Regions from separate parts of the Streptomyces capparidis genome, predicted to be linked through region 1. Evidence: riboswitches for the same ligand, from Rfam matches in the RefSeq annotation. Region 1 holds a riboswitch; each other region holds the start of a gene.
What was found. Region 1 has a riboswitch for cyclic di-AMP ahead of ACYVO2_RS07115 (M23 family metallopeptidase). Riboswitches for the same ligand answer to the same signal wherever they lie in the genome.

Region 2: linked by a shared signal. The riboswitch ahead of ACYVO2_RS21295 (C40 family peptidase) and the one ahead of ACYVO2_RS07115 (M23 family metallopeptidase) in region 1 are both predicted to bind cyclic di-AMP.
Region 3: linked by a shared signal. The riboswitch ahead of ACYVO2_RS16590 (transglycosylase family protein) and the one ahead of ACYVO2_RS07115 (M23 family metallopeptidase) in region 1 are both predicted to bind cyclic di-AMP.
Region 4: linked by a shared signal. The riboswitch ahead of ACYVO2_RS14725 (C40 family peptidase) and the one ahead of ACYVO2_RS07115 (M23 family metallopeptidase) in region 1 are both predicted to bind cyclic di-AMP.

Annotation. Positions count from the first base shown of each region.
Region 1 is NZ_BAAGTD010000006.1:11,248-18,753, forward strand. Features, by position in the region: gene ACYVO2_RS07110 (TetR/AcrR family transcriptional regulator) at 268-939, opposite strand; gene ACYVO2_RS07115 (M23 family metallopeptidase) at 1,112-2,059, opposite strand; cyclic di-AMP (ydaO/yuaA leader) riboswitch at 2,073-2,241, opposite strand; gene ACYVO2_RS07120 (MFS transporter) at 2,546-4,117, opposite strand; gene ACYVO2_RS07125 (glycosyltransferase) at 4,417-6,006, opposite strand; gene ACYVO2_RS07130 (MFS transporter) at 6,003-7,289, opposite strand; gene ACYVO2_RS07135 (HAD-IA family hydrolase) at 7,453-7,506, opposite strand, start outside.
Region 2 is NZ_BAAGTD010000026.1:42,143-49,648, reverse strand. Features, by position in the region: gene ACYVO2_RS21305 (ATP-dependent Clp protease proteolytic subunit) at 71-703, shown strand; gene ACYVO2_RS21300 (hypothetical protein) at 709-1,035, shown strand; cyclic di-AMP (ydaO/yuaA leader) riboswitch at 1,394-1,556, shown strand; gene ACYVO2_RS21295 (C40 family peptidase) at 1,560-2,033, shown strand; gene ACYVO2_RS21290 (DUF6328 family protein) at 2,146-2,661, shown strand; gene ACYVO2_RS21285 (ATP-binding protein) at 2,642-3,076, opposite strand; gene ACYVO2_RS21280 (8-amino-7-oxononanoate synthase) at 3,265-4,449, opposite strand; gene bioB (biotin synthase BioB) at 4,578-5,771, shown strand; gene ACYVO2_RS21270 (adenosylmethionine--8-amino-7-oxononanoate transaminase) at 5,764-7,083, shown strand; gene bioD (dethiobiotin synthase) at 7,089-7,506, shown strand, end outside.
Region 3 is NZ_BAAGTD010000018.1:53,732-61,237, reverse strand. Features, by position in the region: gene ACYVO2_RS16605 (endonuclease V) at 1-145, shown strand, start outside; gene ACYVO2_RS16600 (LLM class F420-dependent oxidoreductase) at 206-1,195, shown strand; gene ACYVO2_RS16595 (cytochrome P450 family protein) at 1,234-2,490, shown strand; cyclic di-AMP (ydaO/yuaA leader) riboswitch at 3,101-3,255, shown strand; gene ACYVO2_RS16590 (transglycosylase family protein) at 3,259-4,206, shown strand; gene eno (phosphopyruvate hydratase) at 4,474-5,757, shown strand; gene ACYVO2_RS16580 (FtsB family cell division protein) at 6,226-6,702, shown strand; gene ACYVO2_RS16575 (DUF501 domain-containing protein) at 6,806-7,360, shown strand; gene ACYVO2_RS16570 (Ppx/GppA phosphatase family protein) at 7,357-7,506, shown strand, end outside.
Region 4 is NZ_BAAGTD010000015.1:88,933-96,438, forward strand. Features, by position in the region: gene ACYVO2_RS14715 (hypothetical protein) at 33-266, shown strand; gene ACYVO2_RS14720 (NYN domain-containing protein) at 403-1,806, shown strand; cyclic di-AMP (ydaO/yuaA leader) riboswitch at 2,372-2,542, shown strand; gene ACYVO2_RS14725 (C40 family peptidase) at 2,553-3,596, shown strand; gene ACYVO2_RS14730 (NlpC/P60 family protein) at 4,023-5,054, shown strand; gene ACYVO2_RS14735 (hypothetical protein) at 5,090-6,307, shown strand; gene ACYVO2_RS14740 (M48 family metalloprotease) at 6,304-7,497, shown strand; gene ACYVO2_RS14745 (mannosyltransferase family protein) at 7,472-7,506, opposite strand, start outside.

The DNA of each region.
Region 1 (7,506 bases):
TTCGGGCCTTCGGGGCCTCAGGCCGCCAGTCCCTCGAGTCAGCGGGCCGTCGGCCGGCGGCCATCAGGCCGTCAGGCCATCAGCCGGACCGCCGAGCCATCAGCCGGACCGCCACGCCACCAAGCCACCAAGCCGTCAGGCCGCCAAGCCGTCAGGCCGCCGGGCCGCCGGGCCGCCAAGCCGTCAGGCCGCCGGGCCGCCGGGCCGCCGAACCGCCGGGCCATCGGACCCGCCCGCCCCCGCCGGCCGGTCAGCGAACCGGCGGCATCACGTCGCCACCCCCCGCGCCGCCACCCCGCCGGGCGCCCCGCCCGGCGGTCCTTCCGCCGTCCCGTCCGGCGGGCCGCCCGTCAGGGCGTCCATCGCCGTGGCCGCGACGGCCTCGAGTTCCGCGCGGCCGGCGCCGCCCTGCGCGGACACCCGCAGGCCGGCGATCACGGCGTTGAGGAAGCGGGCGAGGGCCGCGTCGTCCCGCGGGGAGGTGATGGTGCCGTCCCGGCGTCCGGCGGACACCACGGCCCGCAGGGAGTCCAGGCGCCGCTCCAGGTCGAGCCGCAGCATCCTGGCCACCTCGGGGTCGCGGCCGGCCAGCTCAACGGTGCTGTTGACGGTCAGGCAGCCGACGCTGCGCCCCTCCCAGCGGTCCCGCAGGTCGCCTTCGAGGACGCTGACGAACAGGGCCCCGATCCGCTCGGCGGCGGTCAGGGTGCCGTCCTCCAGGATCTGCACCTGACGTGTCGTCATTCCCTGGATGTAGCGCGCCAGCGCCCGCACGAACAGCTCGTGCTTGCTGCTGAAGGTGTTGTAGATGCTGCTGCGCCCCAGACCGGTGGCGTCGCACAGGTCCTGGGTGGAGGTGGCGTCGTACCCCTGCCGCCAGAAGACCCGCATTACCGCGTCCAGGGCCCGCTCCTCGTCGAACTTCCGCGGTCGGGCCATGGCGGCACGGTACACGTTTTGGAACGCTCAATTCAATACTTGCCCGGGCGCGCGGAATCCCCCGTTCCCCACCGGAAGCGGGAGCGGGGGTGGCGGCGTGCGGGCAGGGGAGGGCCGGCGGCCCTGATGTCGGGGGGTGAGCCACCAGGACCGCCGGGGTCTGCGGTCCCGGTCAGACGGTGACGCCCTTGCTGTTCAGCCAGGCGGCCGGGTCCACCGGGGAGCCCCCGACATGGACCTCGAAGTGCAGGTGCGGGCCGGTCACGTTGCCGGTGGCGCCCACCCGGCCGATGGTGTCGCCCGCGGCGACGGTGCCGGAGGTCTGCACCATGGAGGACAGGTGGCAGTACCAGGTCTGGGTGCCGTCCTCGTGGGTGACGATGACGCGGTAGCCGTAGGCGCCCGCCCAGCCGGCGGAGGTGATCTCGCCGGCGCCCGCGGCGCGGACCGCGGTGCCCGAGGGGGCGGCGAAGTCCGTGCCAGTGTGGTTGGCGGACCAGCGGTCGCCCGCCTGGCCGTAGCTGGCGGTGATCGTGTAGTTGGAGGTCGGCACCACGAAGCTGTTGCGGGCCGCCTCGCGCGCCGCCGCCTCCTTGGCCTTCCGCTCGGCCTCCGCCTTCTCGGCGGCGGCCTTCTTCTCCTCGGCCTTCTTCGCCGCGGCCTCGCGGACCTTGCGGGCCGCGGCCTCCTTGGCGGCGGCCTCGGCCGCCTCCTTCTCGGCGGTGGCCCGGTCGGCGTCGAGCGCGGACGCCTGCTGCTGCTCGGCCTGGGCGAGTATGCGGGTGCGCAGCAGCTCGCCGGCGTTGGCGACCTGGGCGACCTTGGTCCCGGCGGAGGGCGCGGCCGCCTCGTCCGCGGCCGAGGAGGTGCCGGCGCCGGGGGCCTCGGTGATGCCGGGCAGGCTGTCCGGCATCGATATCGGGACGGGGCTCTTGCCCTGGGCCGTGGCCACACCGCCGACGCCCATGGCCGCCATCGTGGCGACGCCGAGGACGGTCGAGCCCCGGCCCACCGTCCGCGACTTGGGGAGGCGGTGCCGTCCGCGCACGGGGGCGAGGTCGTCCTCCGTGGGGTTCCAGGCGGGCACGGCGGAACTCGGGGCAGGCTGATTGAGCGCCACGACCGGCGGACTCCTTTCCTTCCTTCTCGCCTACCGGGTTAGCTGACGGGTTCGGAGCAGGAAGGTCTCCTACGGGCTGACGGCGCCCGATTCACCCCAGGTCCCTGCCGAGGCAGGGTGGTGGTTCCCCGGCTCCCTCGGCGCCCGGCTGGGGGCGCTTCGGGATTAAGCGATGGCCGCACGGTGCCGTTGGCTACGGCTTACCGACCGCGCTGCGTTATCAGACGTTAATAGAACGGCCGCTCAGAATCCAAGCGGAACGGGGAATTGAGACCAAGGATTTTTAGGTACCAATCGGGCGTTGCCGGTGTTTTCTGGGGGTGAAGAGGGCTCTCAGGTTGCGAAACGGACTCGGCTCGGTATCGGTGGTTTATACGGAGGCGGGTGTGTCGGACACGGTCCGTGACGGCGAAGAGGGCAACGGCGGGTGCCGTTGCCCTCTTCGTGGCCCGCGGGGCCGGGGTTCGGGCCCCCGCCGGGCCGCCCTCAGTTCGTCAGTTCCACGGCCTCCGAGGACAGCGGGGTGGCGATGTCCTCCAGGGAGCGGCGCTCGGCCTTGACCGCGAACACCGCGGCGACGATCCCGGCGGCCACCATCAGGGCGGCGCCGATCCGGAAGGCGAGCACGGTGTCGGCCACCACACCGCTCTCCGTCAGCTCGGCGAACAGCAGCGGGCCGCTGATGCCGCCCGCCGCCGTGCCGATCGCGTAGAAGAACGCGATGGCCATCGCGCGGGTCTCCATCGGGAAGATCTCGCTGACGGTGAGGTAGGCGGAGCTGGCGCCGGCCGAGGCGAAGAACAGCACCACGCACCAGGACGCGGTGAGGGTGAACGCGTTCAGCCAGCCATTGCCGAACATCCACGCGGTGACGAAGAGCAGCAGCCCGGACAGGATGTAGGTGCCGCTGATCATCGGCCTGCGGCCCCACGTATCGAACATCTTTCCGAGTAGCAGGGGGCCCATGAAATTGCCGAAGGCGATGACGACGAAGTAGTAGCCGGTGCTGCCGGTCGGGACGTCGTAGAACGTGTGCAGGATCGAGCCGAAGCCGAAAGTGATCGCGTTGTAGAGGAACGCCTGGCCGATGAACAGGGCGAGCCCCAGCACCGCGCGCCGGGGATAGGAGCGGAACAGGGTGCGGCCGATGGTGACGAATCCCACGGCGCCCCGCTGCCGGATGGTGATGCGGCTGCGCGGCTCCGGCAGCGGCTTGCCGGTCTCGGCCTCGACGCCGCGCTCCACGTCGGCGACCAGCGCCTCGGCCTCCTCGCCCCGGCCGTGCATGAACATCCAGCGTGGACTCTCCGGCACGTGCCGCCGCACCAGCAGGATCGCCAGACCCAGCACCACGCCGAGGGCGAAGGTGAGCCGCCAGCCGACGTTCGCCGGGAAGATGTCGGTGTTCAGCATCAGCACGGACAGCAGCGAGCCGCCCATCGCGCCGAGCCAGAAGCTGCCGTTGATGATCAGGTCCACCCGGCCGCGGTAGGCGCTGGGGATCAGCTCGTCGATCGCGGAGTTGATGGCCGCGTACTCGCCGCCGATGCCGAAGCCGGTCAGGAAGCGGAAGAGGAAGAACCACCAGGTGGAGAACGACACCGCGGTCAGGGCGGTGGCGGCCAGGTAGACCGCCAGGGTGATCAGGAACAGCTTCTTGCGGCCGAAGCGGTCGGTGAGCCAGCCGAAGAACAGCGCGCCGCAGCAGGCCCCGGCGACATAGAGCGCGGCGGCCATGCCGGTGACCTGGGCGCCGGAGATGGGCAGGCCGCTGCCCTCCTCGGACAGGCGGCTGGCGATGTTGCCGACGACGGTCACCTCGAGCCCGTCCAGGATCCAGACGGTGCCGAGCCCTATGACGATCATCCAGTGCCAGCGCGACCAGGGGAGCCGGTCCAGGCGGGCGGGGACGTCAGTGGTGGCGACGGTGCCCCCGTCGGCGGCGGCGCCGCGGGCGTCGGCGGCGCCGGGCTCGGGGCCGATCGCGTCCGTGCTGCCCCCGCCGGTGCGTCCAGCACCGGTACCCGTTCCTGCGTCCGCCTCGCCGAGCGTCGTCATGTCCGGCTCCGTTCGCCCGATGATGATGTGTCCCGGTTGTCGCCCTTTCGGGGTGGTCTGCGAGTACCCGAAGATCAACTCCCGTAAACGGGCAATCGGTTGGCAGTGCGCGGGAAGCGACGCGGGAGTGGGCGCGGGGGCGGGGGACCGGGCGGGGGCGGGTGTGGGCCAGGTGGCGGGGAGGAGGCGGCCGCTCACCCGGCCGGAGCAGCGGGCGGGCGCCTCGAGGGCGGGGTGCGCCCGCCTCCGTGGTGTGGGGTGGGTGGTGGAGGCGGGCGCGGTCCGGGGGGGGCGGCGGGTCAGGCCGTCAGATGGGCCAGGGCGTCGGCCCACTGGACGAGGTGGCGGTCGGGGAGGAAGTCGCGGCGCACCCGCTCCCGGGCGCCGGCGCCCAGGCGGCGGGCCAGGGACGGGTCGGACAGCAGGCGGGCCAGGTGGCGGCCGAGGGACTCGCGGTCCCGGGGGTCCGGCAGCAGCAGGCCGTCCTGCCCGTGCCTGATCTGGTCGGTGATCCCGCCGACGGCGCTGGCGATCACCGGGCGGGACTTCCACATCGCCTCCGTGACGGTCAGGCCGAAGCCCTCGGCGAGGCTCTTCTGCACCACCACGGTGGCGTAGCGCTGGAACGCGGCGGTGAGCTGGGCGTTCGCCGTCAGGTCGGACATGGGCAGGGAGAACAGGTGGATCCGTGCCCGCGCCCGGGCGGGCAGCCGCCGCCAGGCGTCGTGGCACTCCCGCAGCACCCTGGAGCCGCCGGGGTCGTCGGCGACCCCGGTGACGTCGGGGCCCGCGAGCACCAGGTGGGCGCCGTCCAGGACGGCGGCGTGGTCGGCGAAGGCCGCCATGACGCCGCGCATGTCCTTGAGCACGTCCCACCGGGAGACCTGGGTGACCAGCGGGGCGTCGGTGGGCGGCGGGGGCCCCTCGGAGACCCGGTGCACCCGCGGCGGCGGGACGGCGACCGGTCGCGGGGCGCCGGGGGCGAGCGCCCCGGCCAGGCCCAGCAGGTCCCGGGCCGAGCCGAGGCCGAGCTCGCGGTTCTTGGGGGACAGCGGGTCGATGCAGGGCGCGATGACGCGGACGAGGGGCGAGCCGCCGGGCCCGGCCCGCTCCGGCGACCCGGCGCCGGGCCGCGGGACCGCCGCCGTCCGCAGGCCCGCCCCGGCCTGCGCCCCGGCCTGCGCCCCGGCCTGCGCGCCGGCGGCGGCCCGCGCCGCGGCGGCGCTCCTGTCCGCGCCGGTGTCCGCGTCCGCCTCCGCGCCGTCCTCCTCCCCCGCGGCCGGCGGGTACCAGCGGCGGCACGGGGGCGGGATGTGGCGGGCGGTGGAGAACACCAGCAGCGAGGCCGCCTCCAGATGCGGCAGCAGGCGGTACCAGGTGCGCTCGGCCGCCGCCGTGGGGGTGTCGGCGCCGATGTGGCAGCGCCACACGACCGTGGCCCCGGACCGCCGCAGCGGCGCGGCCAGGCCCAGGGCCTGCGGGTCGTGCAGCACGACCACGTCGCCGGGGCGCAGCCGCGCGGCCATCCGCGCCGCCGCGCCGGAGCACACCTCGGTGTAGTGCGCCCAGTCGTCCTCCCGGGGGTCGGGCACCTCCCGGTGCCCGTACAGCAGCAGGCACAGCCGCTTGGCGATGCCCACGTACCGGGCGTCGCCGGCGAGCACCAGCCAGCGCACGTCGAACCCGGACGCCCTGGCGTACGGCAGCAGGGCGTGGGACAGCTCGGCCACTCCCCCGCCCGCCGCGGTGGTGTTGACCTGCCACACGGTGCGGGCGCCGAGCGCCCGCCGGGCGCGGTCGGCGGCGGTGGCCAGGGTGTGGAAGCGTTCCGCGCCGAGGACCGGGAGCAGGGTGCGCAGCGGGCGCTCGGCCAGGGGCACGCTTCTCACGGCGTCTCCTTGTCGATCGGGGCCTGCCCGCCGGGCGCGGCGGGCGCCTGGCCGACGGTGACCACGGTGGTGGGCCTGGCCCTGGGCGCGACGGCCCCGGCGAACGCGGCCGCGGTCACGGCGAGCACGGCCAGCGACCCGAACGCGGTGGACAGGCCGACCATCCCGGCGAGCGCCCCGAACCCGGCGGGCCCGGCGAGGAACCCGATGTAGCCGACGGCGCAGATCGCGGCGACGCCGGTGGCGCGGGGCACCGCCGGGTTCTCGCCCGCGGCGCACAGCGCGGCCGGGACCGCGGCGGCCAGGCCCGCGCCGAGCATGGCCAGGCCGAGGATGCCGACGGGGATGCTGTGGAACGCCGCCGACAGCAGGAAGCCCGCCGCGGCCAGCAGCGTCCCCGCCCGCACGGTGGCGACCATGCCGAACCGGGACGCCAGCGGGTCGGCGGCCAGCCGCCCGATGCCCATGGTGGCGGCGAACACGGTGAACACCGCGCTGGCGACCCCGGCCGGGGCGTCCAGCGCGTCCCGGAAGTACACGGTGATCCAGTTGGTGACGGCGCTCTCGGTGAGGAAGATGCACAGCGCCAGCACGCCGAGCCCGACCAGGGACGGCGGCAGGCTCCAGCGGGCGGTGCCGGGGCGGCACGGCTGGCCGCTCAGCCGACGGTCGGCGGACGCGGGCAGCAGCCACCTGCTCACCACCACCCCGATCGCCGCGGCGGTGAGCGCGGCCAGCCCCAGGTGCACCGGGGTCGGCACGCCGGTGGCCACGGCCAGCGCCCCGCAGCCGGAGCCGACCAGGCCGCCGAAGCTGTTGGCGGCGTGGATGGAGGCGAACATCGGCCGGTCGTAGTGGGCCTGCACGGTGACGCCGTGCGCGTTCATCGCGGCGGCGAGACCGGCGTTGGCGGCGCTGAGCACCACCATGGCCAGGAAGAGGCCGAGCAGCCCCGGGGCGAACGCGGGCAGCGCCAGGCTCAGGCAGTACACCAGGAGCGAGAGCCGCACCGGCGGGCGGCTGCCGTGGCGCCAGCACGCCCGGCCGACGAACGGGATGGCCAGCAGCGGCCCGACCGCGACGCCGGTGAAGGCCAGGGTCAGGTCGCCGGTGTCCAGGCCGAGGTCCTCCTGGACCTGCGGGATGCGCGGCACCCAGGTGGTGTAGACGGCGGAGTGCAGGAACGAGGTGAGGGTGATGGCGTAGCGGGCCCGTTTCAGCCGGGTCCGGTCGGTGACGACGACAGGGGCCGCGGCGTGCGGTTCCGTTCCGGTCGAGTCCATGTGCGCTCTCCTGTGCTGTGGGGGGAGACCGGCGCGGGGCGCGTCCGCGCCGGTCCTGGTGCTCCGCCCGGCGCGCCGGGCGGTGCCGCCTCGTGCCGGGTGCCGCCGCGCACCACTCGGCCCGGGGGCCGGTCCGGGCCCGGTGGGGGAGGGCCCGGAGGCGTCACGGGCGGTGGCGGCGGGCGAGGACGAGGCGGGTCAGGTCCTCGACGACGGC
Region 2 (7,506 bases), on a different contig from region 1:
CGCGCGGCCGACGCGCGGCCCCCGCACGCACACAGCGCGAACCCACCACACGAACCGGAGGAACCGACCGATGATCCCCCCGACCGCCCGTCACGTCCTGCCCGAGTTCCACGAGCGGACCTCGTCGGGGACACGGGTGCTCGACCCGTACTCCAGGCTGCTCCAGGAGCGGATCGTCTTCCTCGGCACGCCGATCGACGACACGGCGGCCAACGACGTGATCGCCCAGTTGATGCACCTGGAGCACGCCGCCCCGGACCGGGACGTCTCGCTGTACATCAACTCCCCCGGCGGGTCCTTCACGGCGATGACGGCCGTGTACGACGCGATGACGTTCGTGTCCTGCGACGTCGAGACGGTCTGCCTGGGCCAGGCGGCCTCCGCCGCCGCGGTGCTGCTCGCCGCGGGCGCCCCGGGCAAGCGGCTGGCCCTGCCCGGGTCGCGGGTGATGATCCACCAGCCGTCGCTGTCCGACGCGGCGCGGGGGCAGGCGACCGATCTGGAGATCCAGGCCCGCGAGGTGCAGCGCACCCGGGAGCTGCTGGAGGAGCTGCTGGCCCGGCACACCGGGCGGGAGCGGGCCCGGGTGCACGAGGACATCGAGCACGACCTGTTCCTGACGGCGGAGCAGGCGGTGGACTACGGGCTCGTGGACCGGGTCACCCGCTCCCGCAAGGCCGTCCCGCTCGCCCCGGGGCGGTGATCGGGGTGGTGCCGGAACTGCCCCCGCTGCCCGCCCTCACCCGCGCCGAGGGCGAGGTGGTGGACGCCTACCTGGACGTGGTGGACCTGCTCGGCCGGATCAACCCGGCGCGCGCCACCCACACGTACGGCGCACTGCGGGCCGCCCAGGCGCTCGTTTCCAGGGCGACGGCGCTGCGGGACGCCCTGGCCACGATGCACCTGCGCGGGGAGGCGGAGATGCACGCCGAGACGCTGCGGCGCGCGCTGCTGGTCCTGGACGGGGAGCGGCGCACCGGCCGGGTCACCGTCCCCGCGCCCGCCGCGCCGGGCGGTGACGGCGGCACGGCCTGACCCGGTGCCACCCGGCCTGCCGCCGGGTCACTCTGACGGCCGATCGGTCACCCGTTCGGGCTCCCTCGTACGGCTGAGCGCGCGAAGCGGCGCTCGATGCGCGAACCCGCTTGCGACTTGCGCTTCCACACACCGTCGGAAACCCCCAATTCCGCTGGTCAACAGGGGTTTCCGGCGGTAGCCCGCAGGGGTGAGGAGCGCCCGGTTCCGTCGAATGACCCAGAAGTGAAGAAGTTCACAGAAGGGCGTTTGCGCTACGAATCCGGGCGCCACATGACGCAGGATCCCTTCTCGACGACAAGCCCCCGTCACCGAGGCGGGGCGGTCCGGGCGGACGCCGAGTCCTGCCGCCGCACCGGATGACAGGTCGACGCAACGCACCGGCAGGAGCGGGAGACCCGAGCAAGGCGGAGCGCCACGGACGACGGCGCTCCTTGGGGTGAAGCCACGACAGTGGCCGGGCAACTTCGCCAGCCCGAACCCGACAGGTCATCTTTCGCAGGCGGACGACGAAGGGTTCTCGCATGACCGCGAGTTCACGCATACCTGCGCTCGTTTCCCGGGCCGGAGCCACCTCCGCCCTCACCGCCGCCGCACTGGCGGGGACGGTCCTGGCACCGTCCCTCGCGCCGCAGGCCGAGGCCGCGAGCGCCTCCGCCAAGGCGCTGAAGGTGGCGGCGTCCAAGAAGGGAGCCCCGTACCAGTGGGGGGCGGCGGGTCCGAAGCGGTTCGACTGCTCGGGTCTGGTCCTCTACTCGTTCAAGAAGGTCGGCAAGAAGCTGCCGCGCACCGCGGCGGCCCAGTACAACAAGACCAAGCACATCTCGGCCAAGTCCCGCAAGCAGGGCGACCTGGTCTTCTTCCACTCCGGTGGCAGCGTCTACCACGTCGGCATCTACGCCGGCAAGGGGAAGATCTGGCACTCGCCGAAGCCCGGCAAGCGGGTGAAGCTGGAGAAGATCTGGACCAAGAAGGTCTACTACGGTCGCGTCCGCTGAGGCTCCGGGGCGCTGTGCGGCGACCCGGCCGGGCCGCACGGCGCCCCTCCTCCCGTCCCCGGCACCGGCCGGACCACCGCGTAATCCGCGCCCAACGGGCTAGAAGACCCCAATGGACACCAACGCGAGACACGTGGACGGCAGGCGCGAAACCCCCCAGGAGCGGGACGACCGCAACTTCGCGGAGCTGCTCCAGGAGCTCCGGGTCACCCAGACGGGGGTGCAGATCCTGTTCGCGTTCCTGCTGGGGCTGGCGTTCACTCCGCGCTTCCCGGATCTGGACGGCTTCCAGCGCGACACGTACGTGGTGACGCTGCTGCTGGCCGTGGTGTCGGCGGCGCTGTTCACGGCGCCGGCGGCGCTGCACCGGATGCTGTTCCGGCAGCGGGCGAAGCGGAAGATCGTGGACGTCTCCGCGCGGTTCGCCTCGTACGGGCTGTGCGTGCTGGCGATGGCGTTGACCGGATCGGTGCTGCTCATCCTGGACTTCGTGCTCGGCAGGACGGAGGGCGTCGTGGCGGCGGCGTGCGTCGCCGTGCTGTTCGCGACGCTGTGGGCGGTGATCCCCTGGCGGCTGCGGCGCGCGAACGAGCGAATATCGGGGCGGGTCAGGACCCGCCGGAACTGACGGCCCACGGGAGGCTCAGCCACACGGTCTTGCCGCCTCCCGGGGCCGCGGTCACCGAGAGCCTGCCGCCGAGCTCGGCGGCGAGGTGCCGGACGATCAGCAGCCCGCGCCCGTTGTCCTGGCCGACGGCGGCGGGCAGCCGCCGCGGCCGGCGCGGGCACCTGTCGGTGACGCCGACGCGGAGCACCTCGTCGCGCTCCAGCCGCATCGCGACACCGAAGAACGGGGAGCTGCCGAAGGTGTGCACCACCACGTTGGTGGCGAGCTCGGACACCACCAGGCGCACGGTCTCCGCCGTCGGATGCCCGGGGGGCAGCCCCCACCCCTCGAGGACCTCGGCCACCCGCCGTCGCGCCGCGGCCACGGAGTCCGGGGCGGTCGGCAGCGTGAAGCGGGCTTCCTGGAGGTCCGCCATGGCGAGGCTGTCCCTTCCCCCGATGCCGCGGCGGCGCGCGGCGCCGCCGGGCGGCGCGGCCGGCCGCCCGGCGTTCACCCTGCCACCTCCGCCCGCGCCGGCGGAGGGGTTCGGCAAAGGTATTCGTATATATGGGAGCGGGCTGCGCGCGGGCGGGCGCGGCCCGGCCGGGGCGGCGCCCGCCGGGCTCACGGCGCCGTCGCCACCACCGTGCGCACCGCCCGCTCCAGCTCCGCCTCGGTCAGGTCGGCGCGGGCGGTCAGGCGCAGCCGGGAGACGCCGTCGGTGACCGACGGGGGGCGGAAGCAGCCCACGGCGACGCCGTGCCCGCGGCAGTCGGCGGCCCACCGCACGGCCTGCTCGGGGCCCGGGGCCCGCACCGACACCACCGCCGCGTCCGGGGTGCTCGCCGCCAGGCCCGCCGCGGCCAGGCGGGCGGCCAGCTCCCGGGCGGCGCGCAGGGCCCGCGCGGCCCGGTCCGGCTCCTCGCGCAGCACCCGCACGGCGGCCAGGGCCGCCCCGACCGCGGCCGGGGCGAGGCCGGTGTCGAAGATGAAGGTGCGGGCGTTGGAGACCAGGTGCCCGATCACCCGGGCCGGGCCGAGCACCACGCCGCCCTGGCTGCCCAGGGACTTCGACAGGGTGGCGGTGCACACCACGTCCGGCGCCCCGGCCAGGCCCGCGGCGGCCACCGACCCGGCGCCGCCCTCCCCGAGCACACCGAGCCCGTGCGCGTCGTCCACCAGCAGCGCCGCGCCCGCCTCGCGGCAGGCGGCGGCCAGTTCGCCCAGCGGGGCGGCGTCGCCGTCCACGGAGAACACCGCGTCGGTGACGGCCATCGCCGCGCCGTCGTGGGCGGCGAGCCGCTCCCGCACGGCCGCCACGTCACGGTGCGGCACCACCGCGGTGGTGGCGCGGGACAGGCGGCAGCCGTCGATCAGCGAGGCGTGGTTGCACGCGTCGGACACCAGCAGGGTGCCGGGCCCGGCCAGCGCGGTGACGGCGGCGAGGTTGGCGGCGTAGCCCGAGGAGAACACCAGCGCCGCCTCGGCCCCGCACAGCGCGGCCAGCTCCTCCTCCAGGCGCGTGTGCAGTCGGGTGGTGCCGGTGACCAGGCGGGAGCCGGTGGAGCCCGCGCCCCAGCGCAGCGCGGCGTCGGCGGCCGCCCGGGTGACGCGTGGGTCGCGGGTGAGCCCCAGGTAGTCGTTGCCCGCCAGGTCGAGCACGGGGGCGTCGGCGGGCCGGGGCCGCAGGGTGCGCACCAGCCCGGCGCGGCGGCGCTCCTCGGCGTGCCGGTCGAGCCAGGCGAACGGGTCGGCGGCGGGCCGGGCGGCGGGGTCCTCGGTGGGGTCGGCGGCGGGCACTGCGGACATCGGGCATTCCCTGGGGTCGAGAGCGGGGCGACAGTGACCGTAGCGCGGCTGGAGCGCGGCGCGGACGGCGGGCGCGGTGTCCCGTCCGTCACAGCCGTACGGGCCCGCTGTCCGTAGGATCGGCTGCCATGGACCTGCTGAACACGCTCGTGGACAAGGGACTGCGGCGCGAGTCGCCGACCCGTGAGGAAGCACTGGCCGTGCTGCGCACCTCCGACGATGAGGTGCTGGACGTGGTCGCGGCGGCGTCGAAGGTGCGCAGGCACTGGTTCGGGCGCCGGGTGAAGCTCAACTACCTGGTGAACCTCAAGTCGGGGCTGTGCCCCGAGGACTGCTCCTACTGCTCCCAGCGCCTGGGCTCGAAGGCGGGGATCCTGAAGTACACCTGGCTGAAGCCGGAGGAGGCGGCGGCCGCGGCCCGGGCGGGGGTCGCGGGTGGGGCCAAGCGGGTGTGCCTGGTGGCGTCCGGGCGCGGCCCGACGGACCGGGACCTGGACCGGGTCTCGCGGACGATCGAGGCGATCAAGGAGGAGAACGCGGGCGTGGAGGTCTGCGCCTGCCTGGGGCTGCTGTCGGACGGGCAGGCGGAGCGGCTGCGCGAGGCGGGCGCCGACGCCTACAACCACAACCTGAACACCTCCGAGGGCACGTACGGGGACATCACGACCACGCACACCTACGCCGACCGCGTGGACACGGTGCGCAAGGCGCACGCCGCCGGCCTGTCCGCCTGCTCCGGGCTGATCGCGGGCATGGGCGAGTCGGACGAGGACCTGGTGGACGTGGTGTTCGCGCTGCGGGAGCTGGACCCGGACTCGGTTCCGGTGAACTTCCTCATCCCGTTCGAGGGCACCCCGCTGGCGAAGGAGTGGAACCTCGGTCCGCAGCGCTGCCTGCGGATCCTGGCGATGGTCCGGTTCGTCTGCCCGGACGTGGAGGTGCGGCTCTCCGCCGGGCGCGAGGTGCACCTGCGGTCGATGCAGCCCCTCGCGCTGCACCTGGCCAACTCCATCTTCCTGGGCGACTACCTCACCAGCGAGGGCCAGGCGGGCCGGGCCGACCTGGAGATGATCGCGGACGCCGGGTTCGAGGTGGAGAGCACCGACCAGGTGACCCTGCCGGAGCACCGGGCGGCCGGCGGGCCCTGCGGGGACGGCGGCGCCGGCGGCGGGTGCGGCTCCGGCGGGGCGTGCGCGGCCCCGGAGGAGACCGCAGAGGCGGCGGCCCCCCGGGTGGCGGTCCCCGCGGTGGACGCGCCGCGCCCCGACCTGGTCGCGGTGCGCAGGCGGGGCGCGGGCACGGACCTGCCCCCCAATGCGTGAGCACGCGCTGCCCGGGCGGTTGACGCCGCGGGAGGTGCTCGCACTCGACCGGGCGCACGTGTGGCATCCGTACGGGCCGATGCCGGGCCGGCGCACCCCGCTGCTGGTGGAGTCGGCCTCCGGGGTGCGGCTGCGCCTGGCCGAGCCGTTCGAGGGCCGTACCGAGCTGGTGGACGGCATGGCGTCGTGGTGGTCGGCGATCCACGGCTACGGGCGCCCCGAGCTGGACCGGGCCGCGCGCGAGCAACTGGACCGGATGAGCCATGTGATGTTCGGCGGACTCACCCACGAGCCCGCGGTGCGGCTCGCGGCCACCCTGGTGGAGATCACGCCCGAGCCGCTGCGGCACGTCTTCCTCGCCGACTCCGGCTCGGTGTCGGTGGAGGTGGCGGTCAAGATGTGCCTCCAGTACTGGCGCTCCCTGGGGCAGCCCGGCCGGACCAGACTGCTGACCTGGCGCGGCGGCTACCACGGCGACACCTGGCAGCCGATGTCGGTGTGCGACCCGGACGGCGGGATGCACAGCCTGTGGTCCGGGGTGCTGCCCCGGCAGGTGTTCGCCGACGCGCCGCCCGAGGGCTTCGACGCCGACCCCGACCCGGCGTACGTGGCGCACCTCGCCGGGCTGCTGGAGCGGCACGCGCACGAGCTGGCCGCGGTGATCGTGGAGCCGGTGGTGCAGAACGCGGGCGGGATGCGCTTCCACTCCCCCGGCTATCTGCGGGCCCTGCGGGAGCTGTGCGACGAGCACGGCGTGCTGCTGGTGTTCGACGAGATCGCCACCGGCTTCGGCCGCACCGGCGCGCTGTTCGCCGCGGAGCACGCCGGGGTCAGCCCGGACGTGATGTGCGTGGGCAAGGCGCTGACCGGCGGCTATCTCACCCTGGCCGCCGCGCTGTGCACCTCCCGGGTGGCGGACGGGATCTCCCGCGGCGGTGTGCCGGTGCTCGCGCACGGGCCGACGTTCATGGGCAACCCGCTGGCCTGCGCGGTCGCGAACGCGTCGGTCGAGCTGCTGCTGAGCGGGGACTGGCGGGCGGACGTGGCCAGGATCGAGGCGGGCCTCACGGCCGGCCTGGAGCCCGCCCGGAAGGTCCCGGGGGTGCGGGACGTACGGGTGCTGGGCGCGATCGGCGCGGTGCGGCTGGACCACGAGGTGGACATGGACGCCGCCACCCGGGCCGCGGCCCGGCACGGCGTGTGGCTGCGGCCGTTCCGCGACCTGGTGTACACGATGCCGCCGTATGTGACCGGCGACGAGGATCTGGCGCGGATAACCGCGGCTGTGGTGGCCGCGGCCGAGGAGGGGTGACAGGCATGGGCGTGCTGGTGGTGACGGGCACGGGCACCGAGATCGGCAAGACGGTGGTGACCGCCGCGTTGGCCGCGACGGCGCTGGCGGCCGGGCGGAGCGTGGCCGTGGTCAAGGGCTCGCAGACCGGGGTGGCGCCGGGCGAGGCCGGGGACGCGGCGGAGGTGGCGCGGCTGGCCGGGCCCGTCACCGGCGTGGAGGTGGCCCGCTTCCCCGAGCCGCTGGCCCCGAACACCGCGGCGCGGCGGGCCGGCCTGCCCCCGGTGCGGCCCGCCGAGATCGCCGAGACCGCGGAGAAGCTCGCCGTGGAGCACGACCTGGTGCTGGTGGAGGGCGCGGGCGGGCTGCTGGTGGCGCTGGACGACGACGGCGGCACCCTCGCCGACGTGGCCGCCGCCCTGGCCGCCCCGGTGCTCGTGGTGG
Region 3 (7,506 bases), on a different contig from region 1:
GCTGGACCTCGCCCCCCGCTACCGCCTCCCGCAGACCACCCGCCTGGCCGACCGGCTCAGCCGCGACACCCTCCTGGCCGCCCGGCCCGCCCCGGACCCCCGCCCCGCCGCCCGGCCCCCCTTGTCGCCCCGCGCGCCCCTGTGATGGCATGGGCCGTCACGGGTCGGTTACCTGCTGGTAAGGGCACCTCGGGAGGACACACGCATGACCACCCCGCAGCCGCGCTGGGGCCTGACCTACCCGCTCGACGCCCTGCCGCTGGCCGGGCAGCGCGGCCTGGTCGAGCGCCTGCCCGACCTCGGCTTCACCGACCTGTGGTCCATGGAGACGGCGAGCGCCGACGCGTTCACCCCGCTCGCCCTCGCCTCGGTGTGGGCGCCCGCGCTGCGGCTCGGCACCGCCGTCGTGCCCGTCCACACCCGAGGACCCGCCCTGCTCGCCATGCACGCCGCCGCGCTCGCCGAGGCCGCGCCCGGGCGGTTCCTGCTCGGTGTCGGCGCCTCGTCGCCCACCGTCGTCGAGCACTGGAACTGCCTGCCCCACGACCGGCCCTGGGCCCGCTGCCGGGACACCCTGCGCTTCCTGCGCGAGGCGCTGACCGGGCAGGCCGTCACCCAGGAGTACGAGACCTTCGAGGTCAACCGCTTCCGCCTGGAGCGGGCCCCCGACCGCACCCCGCCGCTGCTGCTCGGCGCGCTGCGGCCCGGCATGCTGCGGCTCGCCGGACGGGAGGCCGACGGGGTGATCCTCAACTGGCTCGCCGCCGCCGACGTGCCCACCGCGCTCGCCGAGTTCCACGCGGCCGGCGGCACGGACAAGGAGGTCGTGGTGCGGGTCTTCGTCTGCCCCACCGAGGACCGCGGATACGCCCGCAAGCTCGGCCGCCGTCTGATCGCCGGGTACCTCACGGTGCCGGTGTACGCCGAGTACCAGCGCTGGCTCGGCCGCGGCGAGGCCCTCGCGCCCCTGTGGGACGCCTGGGAGGCCGGCGACCGCAGGCAGGCGGCGGCGTCCGTGCCCGAGGAGGTCGTGGACGCCCTGGTGCTGCACGGCTCGCCCGAGGAGTGCCGGGAGAAGCTGCGCGCCTACGCGGCGGCGGGCGCGACCACGGTCGTGCCCGCGCTGCTGCCCACCCCGGGGGAGCCCCCCGCGGCGCTCGCCCGGGCCGTGGAGTGGATCGCGCCGGCCGGGTAGCCGGACGGGCGGGCCCGCCGCCCCGTTACCGTCGAGTCATGCACGACCGGACCGCCGCCGCGCCCGCCCTGTTCTCCTGGGAGTTCGCCGCCGACCCCTACCCCGCCTACGCCTGGCTGCGCGAGCACGCCCCGGTCCACCGCACCACCCTGCCGAGCGGCGTCGAGGCGTGGCTGGTCACCCGCTACGCCGACGCCAGGCAGGCGCTGGCCGACGACCGCCTGTCGAAGAACCCCGTCCACCACGGCGCCCGCGGCGCCCACACCAAGGGCAAGGTCGGCATCCCCGGCGAGCGCGACGCCGACCTCGTCTCCCACCTGCTCAACATCGACCCGCCCGACCACACCCGGCTGCGCCGCCTGGTCGCCAAGGCGTTCACCCCGCGCCGGGTCGCCGAGTTCGCCCCGCGGGTCCAGCGGCTCACCGACCGCCTCATCGACGGCTTCGCCGAGCGGGGCAGCGCCGACCTCATCCACGAGTTCGCCTTCCCGCTCCCGATCCACGCCATCTGCGACATGCTCGGCGTCCCGCCCGAGGACCAGGACGACTTCCGGGACTGGGCCGGGATGATGCTGCACAAGGGCGGCTCCAGGGGCGGCGTCGCCCGCTCGGTGAAGCGGATGCGGGCCTATCTGGCGGAGCTCATCCACCGCAAGCGGGCCGACCTCGGCGACGACCTGATCTCCGGCCTGATCCGGGCGAGCGACCACGGCGAGCACCTCACCGAGAACGAGGCCGCGGCCATGGCCTTCATCCTGCTGTTCGCGGGCTTCGAGACCACCGTGAACCTCATGGGCAACGGCGTGTACGCGCTGCTGCGCCACCCCGACGAGCGCGCCCGCCTCCAGACCTCCCTGGCCCGCGGCGAGACCGGGCTGCTCGCCACCGCCGTGGAGGAGCTGCTGCGCTACGACGGGCCCGTGGAGATCGCCACCTGGCGGTTCGCCACCCAGCCGCTCACCCTGGGCGGGGTGGACATCGCCGTCGGCGACCCCGTGCTCGTCGTCCTCGCCGCCGCCGACCGAGACCCGCGGCGCTTCCCCGACCCCGACACCCTCGACCTCGCCCGCGCCAACAACCCGCACCTGGGCTTCGGCCACGGCATCCACTACTGCATCGGCGCCCCCCTGGCCCGCCTGGAGGGCCGAACCGCCCTCTCCACCCTCCTGCGCCGCCTCCCCGACCTCACCCTCGCCGCCGATCCCCCCGACCTCCGCTGGCGAGGCGGCCTCATCATGCGCGGCCTGCGAACCCTCCCGGTGAACTTCACCCCGGAGAGCCGACCCCGGGGTTAGCGGCGGAGCCCCGGCGGAGCCCGGGGCGGCGGCCCCGGACGGGGACCGGGGACGGAGCCCTTGGCCCCCCGGAGGACCGCCCTTCCGTACTCCCGGAACCGGGCCCCGGGAGCGCAGCCCCCGGTCGGGGCGAAGAGGCGAAGCCCTGTGCCTTCCGAGGACCCACCCACCCCACTCCCCGAACCGGGTCCGGGGCGGAGCCCCCGGTGAGGGGCCAAGGGCGAAGCCCTGTGCCTCCCGAGGATCCACCCACCCCACTCCCCGAACCGGGGTCCGGGGGCAGAGCCCCCGGTGGGGTCCAAGGGCGGAGCCCGTTGGTCCCCGGAGGGCCCGCCCTTCCCACTCCCCGAACCGGGGTCCGGGGGCGGAGCCCTCGGCGGGGGTCCAGGGGGCGGAGCCCCCTGGCCTCCGGAGGACACCCCCACCCACCCCCCGCCGCAGGGTTCGGCGGGGACGCCGAGTAGTCGCCCGTTGATCACCGGTGATACTGACGTGATAATTGATACACCTGCTTGTGATCTGATCGCCCGACCCCATAACGTCGGGTCGGCCCCGCCAGGGGCCCCGCCGCCGGAGCGCCGAATCCCGCCGCCGGCCGGCGGGACGTTGGCTCCAATGGGAACCGACGGCGGGAGCGGGGGAACCACCGTAAGCGCCGGGACCGGCGGTCCCGGCTTGGGGTGAAGCCGCCGGAACGAGGGCGGCCGGGCCAGCCTCACGGCCCGAACCCGACAGCTCACCTCGCAGGCGTCGGAGAGGGACACGCTCATGCTGCTGTCCGGCAACGGACGCCACCGCAAACCGCGTCCGACACCGAAGTTCGTCGTCGCCGCGGGGGTCACCGGAGCGGGGGTCGCCCTCCCGCTGATGGGCGCCACCGGCGCCCAGGCCGCGTCCGGCGACACCTGGGACAAGGTCGCGACATGCGAGAGCGGCGGCAGTTGGGGCATCGACACCGGCAACGGCTACTACGGCGGCCTCCAGATCAGCGAGGAGACCTGGGCGGCGTACGGCGGCAAGGACTACGCGCCCCGCGCCGACCTGGCCAGCAGGCTGGAGCAGATCGCCGTCGCGGAGCGCATCCTCGCCGACCAGGGCCCGCAGGCGTGGGCCACCTGCGCGGTCGAGGCCGGCCTCGGCGGGGCCGCCGCGCCCGACGCGCCCTCCGCGGAGGAGACCGCCCCGGCCCCGGAGGAGGAGCGGGACGCCCCCCGGCAGGACACCTCGGCGCCCGCGGAGCAGACCGAGGGCCCCAAGGACACGGCCACGCCGTCGCGGACCACCCCGGCCGCAGGGGAGTCCGCGGACGCGGAGGAGCCCCGGCGGACCGCGTCCGAACGGCCGTCCGCGGACGTGGAGGACCACACCCGGGGCACCGTCGCCACCGAGGACGCCGGGACCGCGCCCACCCGCACGCCCCGGCACGCCGCCCCCGTCGCCCCCGAGGGCGAGGACGAGCTGCCCGGCGAGCGCGCCTCCCGCGGCACCGGCAAGCACCGCGCGCCCGACCCGGCGCGGCCCGCCGAGGACACCGCCCCCGCCGCCGAGGAGTCCGCCGCCGCGGCGGAGTACACCGTGGAGAAGGGCGACAACCTCACCGCCATCGCCGAGGACCAGGGCCTCGGCAACTGGCAGGAGCTCTACGACGCGAACAAGGACACCGTCGGCGAGGACCCCGACCTGATCCTGCCCGGCCAGGAGCTCAAGCTCGGCTGACCAGCCCCTGTCATCCCGGCCGGGCCGCCTCCTCCCCATCGGGCGGCCCGGCCGGGGCTTTGCCTGTCCGGGCGTCCGCCCCCGGGGGGCCGGCCCGCTCCCCACGCCGAGGGCCGCGGAGGCCGCTGTCCGCGCACGGAGGGTCACCCTCCGCCCCTCGCCGTTCACCTTCCGTCCACCGCCCCACCCACGGGGCGGACGGTGGCGCGGCGGGCGGGCGGTTAGGCTCAGGCTGCAAGGCTCACATCCATCCCTAAGGAGATGCTCGTGCCCTCCATCGACGTCGTCGTAGCCCGGGAGATCCTCGACTCCCGAGGGAACCCCACCGTCGAGGTCGAGGTCGGCCTCGATGACGGCAGCACCGGCCGGGCCGCGGTTCCCTCCGGCGCGTCCACCGGCGCCTTCGAGGCCCTGGAGCTCAGGGACGGGGACAAGTCCCGCTACGGCGGCAAGGGGGTCGAGAAGGCCGTCCTCGCCGTGATCGAGCAGATCGGCCCCGAGCTCGTCGGCTACGACGCCACCGAGCAGCGGCTGATCGACCAGGCGATGCTCGACCTGGACGCCACCCCGGACAAGTCCAGCCTGGGCGCGAACGCCATCCTGGGCGTCTCCCTCGCCGTGGCCCACGCCGCCTCCGAGGCGTCGGACCTGCCGCTGTTCCGCTACCTGGGCGGCCCCAACGCGCACCTGCTGCCGGTGCCGATGATGAACATCCTCAACGGCGGCTCCCACGCCGACTCCAACGTGGACATCCAGGAGTTCATGATCGCGCCGATCGGCGCCGAGTCGTTCTCCGAGGCCGTCCGCTGGGGCACCGAGGTCTACCACACCCTCAAGGGCGTGCTGAAGGAGCGCGGCCTGTCCACCGGCCTCGGCGACGAGGGCGGCTTCGCCCCGAACCTGGACAGCAACCGCGAGGCCCTCGACCTGATCATCGAGGCCATCCAGCGGGCCGGCTACACCCCGGGCCAGGACGTGGCGCTCGCGCTCGACGTCGCCGCCACCGAGTTCCACGACAACGGCGTGTACACCTTCGAGGGCAAGTCCCGCTCCGCCGCCGAGATGACCGCGTACTACGCCGAGCTGGTCGAGGCGTACCCGCTGGTGTCCATCGAGGACCCGCTGAACGAGGAGGACTGGGACGGCTGGAGGACCATCACCGAGCAGCTCGGCGACAAGGTCCAGCTCGTCGGTGACGACCTGTTCGTCACCAACCCGGAGCGCCTCGCCAGGGGCATCGAGAGCGGCGCCGCCAACGCCCTGCTGGTGAAGGTGAACCAGATCGGCTCGCTCACCGAGACCCTGGACGCCGTCGAGCTGGCCCAGCGCAGCGGCTTCAAGTGCATGATGTCGCACCGCTCCGGCGAGACCGAGGACGTCACCATCGCCGACCTGGCCGTCGCCACCAACTGCGGCCAGATCAAGACCGGCGCCCCGGCCCGCTCCGAGCGCGTCGCCAAGTACAACCAGTTGCTGCGCATCGAGGAGATCCTGGACGACGCCGCGGTGTACGCGGGCCGCTCCGCGTTCCCCCGCTTCAAGGTCGGCTGACCCCACCGCCCTTCCTCCCGCCGCCCCACCCTCCCGTCCGTCGCCCCACTCGCCGCCCCGGCGGCGGGTGTTGCGACGGGCGGGAGCCCGGCTCCGGGGTCACGCGCCGGAGCGGGAGCCCCGGCCTCCGCTCCCCGCGAGCCCCATCCGCCCTTCCGTCCGCCCTCTTCTCCCGCCCGTCCTCCCACCCGCCGCCCGAGCGGCGGTTGACACGGCGAGCGGGACCCCGGGATACCGGCGGGCCCCGCCCTGCCGGGGTGGGCCGGAGCGGCCCCGCCCGCGGCCCGCGGGCCGGTCGGGGCGCGGAATCCGTGACATCCCGGTCGCCCCGTGTTCCCATGGGGCAGATCACTCCGGCCAGACATCGCCCCGGCCACACGACACCACCCCGGCCGAAGGAGAGCAGACGTGGTTGCGAGCCGGAACCGCGGCACGGCCGACCGGTTCTCGACGACCAGTGCCCGGTTGATGGCACTCGGCAGGCAGGCGCAGGCCCGCGTCTACCGGGCCTCGGGGCGGCGCCCCGCACCGCAGCGGCGCAGCCGCTTCACCGGGCGGGCCGCCGTGCTGGCGTTCGTGCTGTGCACCCTGGTGGTGGCGCTGGCGTACCCCACCCGCCAGTACATCGCCCAGCGGGCGGAGATCGCCGAGCAGCGGGACGAGACCAGGCGGGCCCGCGAGCGCGTCGAGCAGTTGCGCCGCGAGAAGGCCCGCTGGCAGGACCCGGCGTACGTCAGGGCGCAGGCGCGCGAGCACCTGCACTACGTGATGCCGGGGGAGACCGGGTTCACCCTGGTCACCCCGGGCGGCTCCGGCGACGCCGAGCCGTCCTCGGCCCGGCCCGACGGCGGTCGCCCGTGGTACGAGAACCTGTGGCTCGGCGTGGACCGCGCGGACGGCACCGCCTCCCGCGCGGACGGCGGCACCCCGGCGGCCGGCCGCTGAGCGCCGTGCTCCGACCCCCGCCCCGTCCCGACCCGAGTCCCAGTCCCAGTCCCAGCCCCGTCCCACTCCCAGTCCCAGCAGACAGGCCCGAGAAACGTCCCCGATGAACACCGCACCCACGCCCCCCTCCGACGCCGACCGCGCCGCCGTCGCCGAGCAGCTCGGCCGCACCCCCCGCGGTCTGCGCGCCGTCGCCCACCGCTGCCCGTGCGGGCTGCCCGACGTGGTGGAGACCGCGCCGCGCCTGGAGGACGGCACGCCGTTCCCCACGCTGTACTACTTGACCTGCCCGCGGGCGGCGTCGGCCATCGGGACGCTGGAGTCCGAGGGCGTGATGAAGGAGATGAACGAGCGGCTGGCCGAGAACGAGGACCTGGCCGCCGCCTACCGCCGCGCCCATGAGGACTACCTGGCCAGGCGCGACGCCGTCGAGGTGCTGAAGGGCTTCCCGAGCGCGGGCGGCATGCCGGACCGGGTCAAGTGCCTGCACGTCCTGGTGGGCCACGCCCTCGCGGCGGGCCCCGGCGTCAACCCGCTGGGCGACGAGGCGCTGGCGATGCTGCCCGAGTGGTGGCGCAAGGGCCCCTGCGCGGGCCCCGGGGCCGGGCGGGGCCCCGGTGACGAGGGTGATGGCGACGAGGGCGAGGAGACCCGATGATCCGTGTGGCCGCCGTGGACTGCGGCACCAACTCCATCCGGCTGCTGGTCGCCGACCTGGACCCGGCGACGGGCGAGCTGAAGGAGCTGGACCGGCGGATGACGATCGTCCGCCTCGGGCAGGGCGTGGACCGCACGGGGCGGCTC
Region 4 (7,506 bases), on a different contig from region 1:
CACTGACCGACACGCAGACAAGGACGACCACCATGGCGGTTCCCGTGCCCACCGAGCGGACCAGATGGCGCTGCACCCTGTGCGGCAACCTCACCCGGTTCGACGTCACCCGCACCAGCCGGGTCGTGGAGTACACCCACCTGGACCTCGCGGGCGAGCCCGCCGTGGAGGAGCGCCAGGTGCTCAGCGACACCATCGAGTCGGTGCGCTGCCGCTGGTGCAACGCGGTGGACCAGGTGGAGCTGGTCGAGCGGCCGGGGAGCTGATTACGGGCCCGGCCCGGCCGGGAGACAATGAATGAGGACGACAGCGGGCGACACACGGGGAGGCGCCGGAAGACGCGGAGCGCGGCACGCCGCACCCCCGTGGAAGGGCGGCGGGTCGGAGAACGGAGCGGCGGACGTGAGGGAACGTGAGGGCGAGCAGGCGCGGACGGAACCGGACCGGGCACGGGCGGACGCCCCGCCGGGGCGCGACGCGGGCGAGTCGCCTCCCGAGGAGGTCCTGGACCGGCCGCTGCCCGAGGGCGTGCGCCGCCGGGTCATAGGGCTGGCCGCCGAGGCGTTCGGCTCGTTCGGCCTCGCCGAACTGCCGCCCCAGTTGCGCCAGTACGCCCGCTTCACCCCCGCCCGCCGGGCCAAGTTCGCCGCCACGGCCCTGGCCACCGCCCTGGAGGGCGACGCCGCGTTCCGGCACCGCATGGCCGCGCGGCTGCGCCAGGCCCAGCCGGAGCTGGCCGAGGCCCTGGACGCGGGCACGGTCCCGGCCGCCGCCGACCCCCTCGACGTCGCCGCCGCCGCGTACCTGCTGCGCCCGCCCGGCTGGACCAAGCAGGTCGTCGCGGCGGGCGACGAGGCGGAGCGGGAGCGCAGCGAGCGGGCGAACGAGGCGGCGCTGCGCGAGCTGGCGCGGGTCAAGGCGGAGCTCGCCGAGCTGCGCGCCGGCGCCCGCGCCGAGGCGGACAAGGCGCGCGCCGAGCTGGAGGCGGCCCGCAAGGAGGCGGACTCCCTCCAGCGCAAGCTGCGCAGCGCCGTGAACGACGTGCGGCGCGGCGAGGCCGAGCTGCGCAAGGCGCAGGCGGAGCTGGAGGCGGTGCGCGGCGCGGCCGCCACCGAGCGGACGGCGGCGGAGAGCGAGGCGCGGCGGCTGCGGGCGCGGCTGGCCGAGACCGAGTCGGCGCTGGAGGCCAGCCGCAGGGCGGCCCGCGAGGGGCGCAGCGTGGAGGACATGCGGCTGCGGCTGCTGCTGGACACGGTGCTCGACGCCGCGCAGGGCCTGCGCAGGGAGCTGGCGCTGCCGCCGACGACCGGCAGGCCGGCGGACACCGTGGAGGCGGTCGCGCCCGGCCGGATGACCCCGAAGGACATCGCGCGCCGCGCCCTGTCCGAGGACGACCCGGCGCTGCTCGACCAGTTGCTGGCGCTGCCGCAGGCGCACCTGGTCGTGGACGGCTACAACGTCACCAAGACCGGCTATCCCACGATGCCGCTGGACAAGCAGCGGCTGCGCCTGCTCGGCGGCCTCTCCGGCCTGGCGGCGCAGAGCGGCGCCGAGGTGACGTGCGTGTTCGACGGCGCCGAGCTGGAGGGGCCGGTGCTGCTGGCGCCGCCGCGCGGGGTGCGGGTGCTGTTCAGCAAACCGGGGGAGACCGCCGACGAGCTGATCCGGCGTCTGGTGCGCGCCGAGCCGCCGGGCCGCCCCGTGGTGGTGGTCTCGGCGGACCGGGAGGTCGCCGACGGCGTGCGCCGGGCGGGCGCGCGGCCGGTGGCGTCCACGCTGCTGCTGCGGCGCCTGGCGCGCGGCTGACGGCGCGTCGCCGCCCCCGGACCCCGCTTCCACGAGCCCCGGCCGCGGGGGGGCGGCGCCCGTGCGGCATCGCGCACGAGCGCGTGCGTTTCGGCCGCTGATGCTCCGTGATGCCCCGTTCATTCGATGGGTGCGCGCTGTCCCCTTTTCCGCCTTTTCGGCCCCGCTTCCACCGGCCCCGTGAATGGCGGAGGCGTCGGAGCGGGTGTGCGCGGGGTGTCGGAATTTTCCGGAAAGGGCGTCATGCGGATGCCCCGCCAGGGGAATGCGGACGACTCACGGCAATTCAGGGAACCTGTCCCTCATGTCCGTTTGCGTCCTCGCGTCGCGGTCGGTGTGACCTGCGGCACAGCGTGTCCGGAATGGGTGTTTCCGGCCAGACGCTGTGTCTCCCGCCTGTCACGTGGCGTGGTAAGAGGCAAATTAATTTGCGGCGTGCCCCACTTTTTCTTCCGGAAGATTTGAAGCGATCGCCGTCGGGTCACTATGGTCGGGGCTCGAACCTCCGCCTGGTCGTTCATCCAGCCCGGATGACGGCGGGGGTGCCGCCGAGTCCCGTCCTGGCAGGGTGAAATCGCCGGAACGCGGAGCCGGGGACCCATTCCCTCCCAGAGGGGTCCTTCCGGGGTGAATCGGCGCGAGGGCCGCCCCGCGGAAGCGGGTCGGTGACGCGTCGTAGGGCAGCTTCCGGCCCGAACCCGTCAGCTCACCCGGTAGGCGGACTGAGGAAGAAGGAGTTCGCCTTCGTGGCGTCCCACCGTCGTCCCAAGCAGGCCGGCAAGGCACGAGTGACCGTGCTCACCACCGCTGCCGCGGCAGCGGTCGTGCTGTCGGGCCAGGCTGCCAACGCCGCCCCGGCCAAGCCCTCGAAGTCCGAGGTCAAGGAGCAGGTCGACAAGCTCTACCACGACGCCGAGATCGCGACCGAGAAGTACAACGGCGCGAAGGAGAAGCAGGACAAGCTCCAGCAGCAGGTCGACGACCTCCAGGACAAGGTCGCCCGCGAGCAGTCCGAGCTGAACGACCTCCAGAGCGACCTGGGCACCCTCGCCAGCTCCCAGTACCGCAACGGCGGCATGGACCCGAGCGTCCAGTTGTTCCTCTCCTCCGACCCGGACAGCTACCTCGACCAGGCGTCGGCCCTCGACCAGGTCGGCACCCGGCAGGCGGAGTCCATCAAGGAGATCCAGGAGCAGAAGCGGGTCCTCGACCAGGAGCGCGAGGAGGCCGCGAACAAGCTCGAGGACCTCGAGGAGACCCGCAAGCAGCTCGCCAAGAACAAGAAGGACGTTCAGGCCAAGCTGAAGAAGGCCCAGGACCTCCTCAACACGCTGACCGCCGAGGAGCGCGCGAAGGTCACCGCGCCCCAGCAGGACAGCGGCGGCGAGCGCGCCTCCCGCGACAGCGGCTCCCGCGAGGACCTGGTCACCGGCGTCCCGGCGTCGCAGCGCGCGTCCGCCGCGCTGGCGGCCGCCAAGACGAAGATCGGCTCGCCCTATGTGTGGGGCGGCAGCGGCCCGAACTCCTTCGACTGCTCCGGTCTGACCTCCTGGGCGTACGCGCAGGCGGGCGTGACGATCCCCCGCACCTCGCAGGCCCAGGCCAACGCCGGCACCCGCATCCCGCTGAGTCAGGCGCAGCCCGGTGACCTGATCATCCAGTACAGCGACTTCCACCACGTGGGCCTGTACGTGGGCAACGGGATGCAGCTCCACGCCCCCAAGCCCGGCGCCAACGTGCGTTACGAGACGCTCAGCTACATGGAGCCGCAGTTCGCGGTCCGCATCTGAGGCCGCGGCCCGGCTTCCCTCTTCCTCCGCGGACCCCGCCCCCTCCGGGCGGGGTCCGCGTCGTCGTGGGGCCGGGCGCGTGCCCCCGGCCCTCCTCGGCCCCTCCTCGGCCCTCGCGGACTCCTCCGCGGCGCCCGTACGGGTGAACGCATGGGGCGCCGTGTTGTCGCACATGCCGGGTGACCTGCGGTGTTTGGTGCGCCCCGGTGGCGGTTGAGTCGCAGGACCTTTGTGTCGCCGCCCCATCTGGCTAGTGTCTGCCCCGCAGCTCCGCGTAGTCGATCGCCCACCGAGGGTGACGGCGCGGAGGTTCCGCCGGAGCCCGGCACGGCCGTGACGGGGAGCCGGACCGGGCACCGGGAGCGGGCCGCGGTCCGGCCGAGGCCCGGGAGAAGGCGGCTGCACGGAAGAAGGAGTCCGCCTTAAGTGGGGTCCCACCGACGTTCCCCGCAGCCGGGCACGGCGCGGGTGACTCCGTTCGCCGTGGCGGCCGCGGGCGCCGCCACCCTCGTCGCCGCGCTCACGGCCGCCCCCGTCGCGGACGCCGTGCCGCAGACGGACGCGGACGAGGTGAAGGCCGAGGTCGAGCGGCTCTACGAGCAGGCCGAGGCGGCCACCGAGAAGTACAACGGGGCCAAGGAGCGCGAGCAGCGCTCCAAGCGGCGCGCCGGCCGCCTCCAGGACCGGGTGGCCCGCGGCCAGGCCGTCATCAACCGGATGCGCGACGCCCTCGGCGCCCTGGCCGCCGCGCAGTACCGCGGCGGCGCCGTGGACCCCGAGCTCCAGCTCATGCTCTCCTCCGACCCGGACGAGTACCTGGAGCGCGCCGCTGTGCTCAGCCAGGTCGGCCGCCGCCAGGCCGCCGACCTGCGGCATCTGCGCCACGCCCAGCGGGACCTGGGGCAGCGGCGGGCCGAGGCCGCCGCCGAACTGGAGGATCTGGCCGAGGCCCGCGCCGACCTGGCCCGCCACAAGCGCACCGTGCAGCGCAAGCTCTCCTCGGCCCGGCGGCTGCTGCACACCCTCGACGCCAGGGAGCGGGCCCGGCTGCGCCTGATGCACGGCGGGGCCGGGCGGCCCGTGGCCGCCCCGCACGGCCCCCCGGCGTCCTCCCGGCGCGCCGCGACGGCCGTGCGCGCGGCGATGGGGGCGCTCGGCTCCCCCTACAGTTGGGCCAGCGCGGGCCCGCACGCGTTCGACTGCTCGGGCCTGACCCACTGGGCGTACCGGCAGGCCGGGATCACCATCCCCCGCACCTCCCAGGCCCAGGCCGGCGCGGGCACCCGGGTGCCGCTGTCCCAGGCCAGGCCGGGCGACCTGGTCACCTACCGCGGCGACGCCAGCCACGTCGGCATGTACGTCGGCGGCGGCCGGGTCATCCACGCGCCCTACCCCGGGGCGCGGGTCCGCTACGACCCGGTGGACATGATGCCGGTGCACGCGGTGACCCGGGTGTGACGGCCGGAGCGGCCGGAGCGGCCTAGGATCGGGCCGTGGACGTGAGCGGCCGGCGGTGGGGGTTCGCGCCGGGGCCGCGCGCGGTCGCGGCCGTCGTCGCGGCGGCCGCGGTGCTGCTCGCGGCGCTGTTCCTGGTGCCGCCGCTCACCGGGCGGGACACGGAGCCCGGCACCCGCGCCGCCCTCACCGAGCTGCTGCGGCGCCGCGGCGAGGCCGTGGTCGAGCGGGACCGGGCCGCGTTCCTGCGGGACACCGCGCCGGGGCCGTTCCGCCGCCGCGAGGCCGCACGCTTCGGCAACCTCGCCGAGGTGCCGCTGGCCTCCTACGGCTACCGGCTGCTGCGGATCCGCGGCACCACCGCGGACGTCGAGCTGCGCTACCGCCTCACCGGCCACGACACCGGGCCCGTCACCGCCGCCGAGCGGTTCACCTTCGCCGCCCGCGACGGCCGGGTCACCCTCACCGGGGACGCGGGCGGCACCGCCCAACTGTGGGACTTCGGGCCGGTGCGGGCCGTGCGCGGCGAGCACAGCCTGGTGCTCGGCCTCGGCGGGCTCCGGGACCTGCGCGCCCGCGCGGCCGAGGCGGACCGGGCGGTGCCCGCCGTGCGCGCCGTGTGGCCGGACGGCTGGGGCGGGACCGTGGTGGTGCTGGTGCCCGCCACGCAGCGCCAGATGGCCGAGCTGCTCGGCGCCCCGGAGGAGAGCTACGCGGGCATCGCCGCCGTCACCACCGCCCAGGCCCGCGGCGCCTCCGCGGCCTCCGCCGACCGGATCCTGGTCAACCCGGAGGCCTACCGGGACCTGAGCGCGTTCGGCCGCCAGGTGGTGCTCACCCACGAGACCACCCACGTCGCCACCCGCCGCGCCACCACGCCCGCCACGCCGGTGTGGCTGTCGGAGGGCTTCGCCGACTGGGTCGCCTACGCCCGCACCGGCCGCTCCCCGGCCGAGGTCGCGCCCGAGCTGCGGCGCGACGTGCTCGCCGGGCACGTCCCGCAGCGGCTGCCCGGCGACGCCGACTTCTCCGCCGGGCGCGACGGGCTCGCGCAGGCGTACGAGATGGCGTGGCTGGCCTGCCGGATGACCGCCGCCACCTGGGGGCAGGACAGGCTGGAGGAGCTGTACCGCGCGGCCGGCCGCGGCGTGGGCGGGGAGCGGGAGCTGGACGCCCGGATGCGGTCCGTGCTCGGCGTCGGGCTCGCGGACTTCACCGCGCGGTGGCGCGCCTATGTGCAGGAGGAGCTGCGATGAGCCAGGCCGGGCGGGCCCGCGGGGCCGTCACCGAGGTGTTCACCGACGAGGAGCGGGAGCGCGGGCGCGCCCTGCGCCGCGCGCAGTGGCCGCCCGCGCTCGCCGGCCGCGCCGCTTCCCTGGCGGCGCTGCTCGCCCTCGGCCTGACCCCGGCCGGGTCCGCGGTGGTGGACGCGGTGGGCGGCCCCTGGTGGGCGCGGGCGCTGTGGGGCGCGGCGGCGCTGGTCGCGGTGGGCACGGCGGTGCGGCTGCCGTTCAGCGCCCGGGTGACGGCGGCGCGGCGCCGGTTCGGCCTGGTCACGCAGGGCCGGAGCGGCTGGTGGGCGGACGTGCTGCGCGGGCTGCTGGTGTCGCTGCCGCTCGCCGCCGGCGCCGTCCTCGGCTGGTACGCCCTGGCCAGGGCCTGGCCGGACACCTGGTGGTGGGCCGCCGCCGGGTGCGCCGCCGCGGTGTCGGTGCTGCTGTCCTGGGTGGCCCCGCTGCTGCTGGAACCCGTCTTCAACCGGTTCACGCCCCTGCCGGAGGGCGAGCTGCGCACCGCGCTGCTGGACCTGGCGCGGCGGGACGGCGTCGCGGTGCGCGACGTCCTCGTCGCCGACGCCTCCCGCCGCACCACCGCCCTGAACGCGTACGTGTCCGGGTTCGGCGCCACCCGCCGGGTCGTCGTCTTCGACACGCTGCTGGAGCGGGCCGAGCCGCGGGAGGTGGAGCTGGTGGTCGCGCACGAGCTCGGGCACGTGCGGCACCGGGACGTGGCGCGGGGCACCGCGCTCGGCGCGCTCGGCGCCGCGGCCGGGACGCTGCTGCTGGCGGCGGCCGCGAGCTGGGACCCGCTGCTGCGGGCGGCCGGCGCGGACCGCGTCCGGGACCCCGGCTCGGTGTTCCTGCTGGCCGCGCTGGCGGCGCTGCTGGCCGCGGTGGCGGGCCCGGCCGGGCGCGCGGTGAGCCGCCGCGTGGAGGCCCGCGCCGACCGGCACGCCCTGGACCTGACCGGCGACCCGGAGGCGTTCGTCGCCATGCAGCGCAGGCTGTCCGTCGCCAACGTCGCCGACGTGGACCCGCCCCGCCTCCTGCACGCCCTGTACGGCACCCACCCCAGCGCGGTGCAGCGCGTCGCCGCCGCCCGGGAGTGGGCGGCGCGGCGCGCGGGGGCGGCGGGCGCGACTACACCGCGAAGCGCCACGCCGTGATCATGTAGG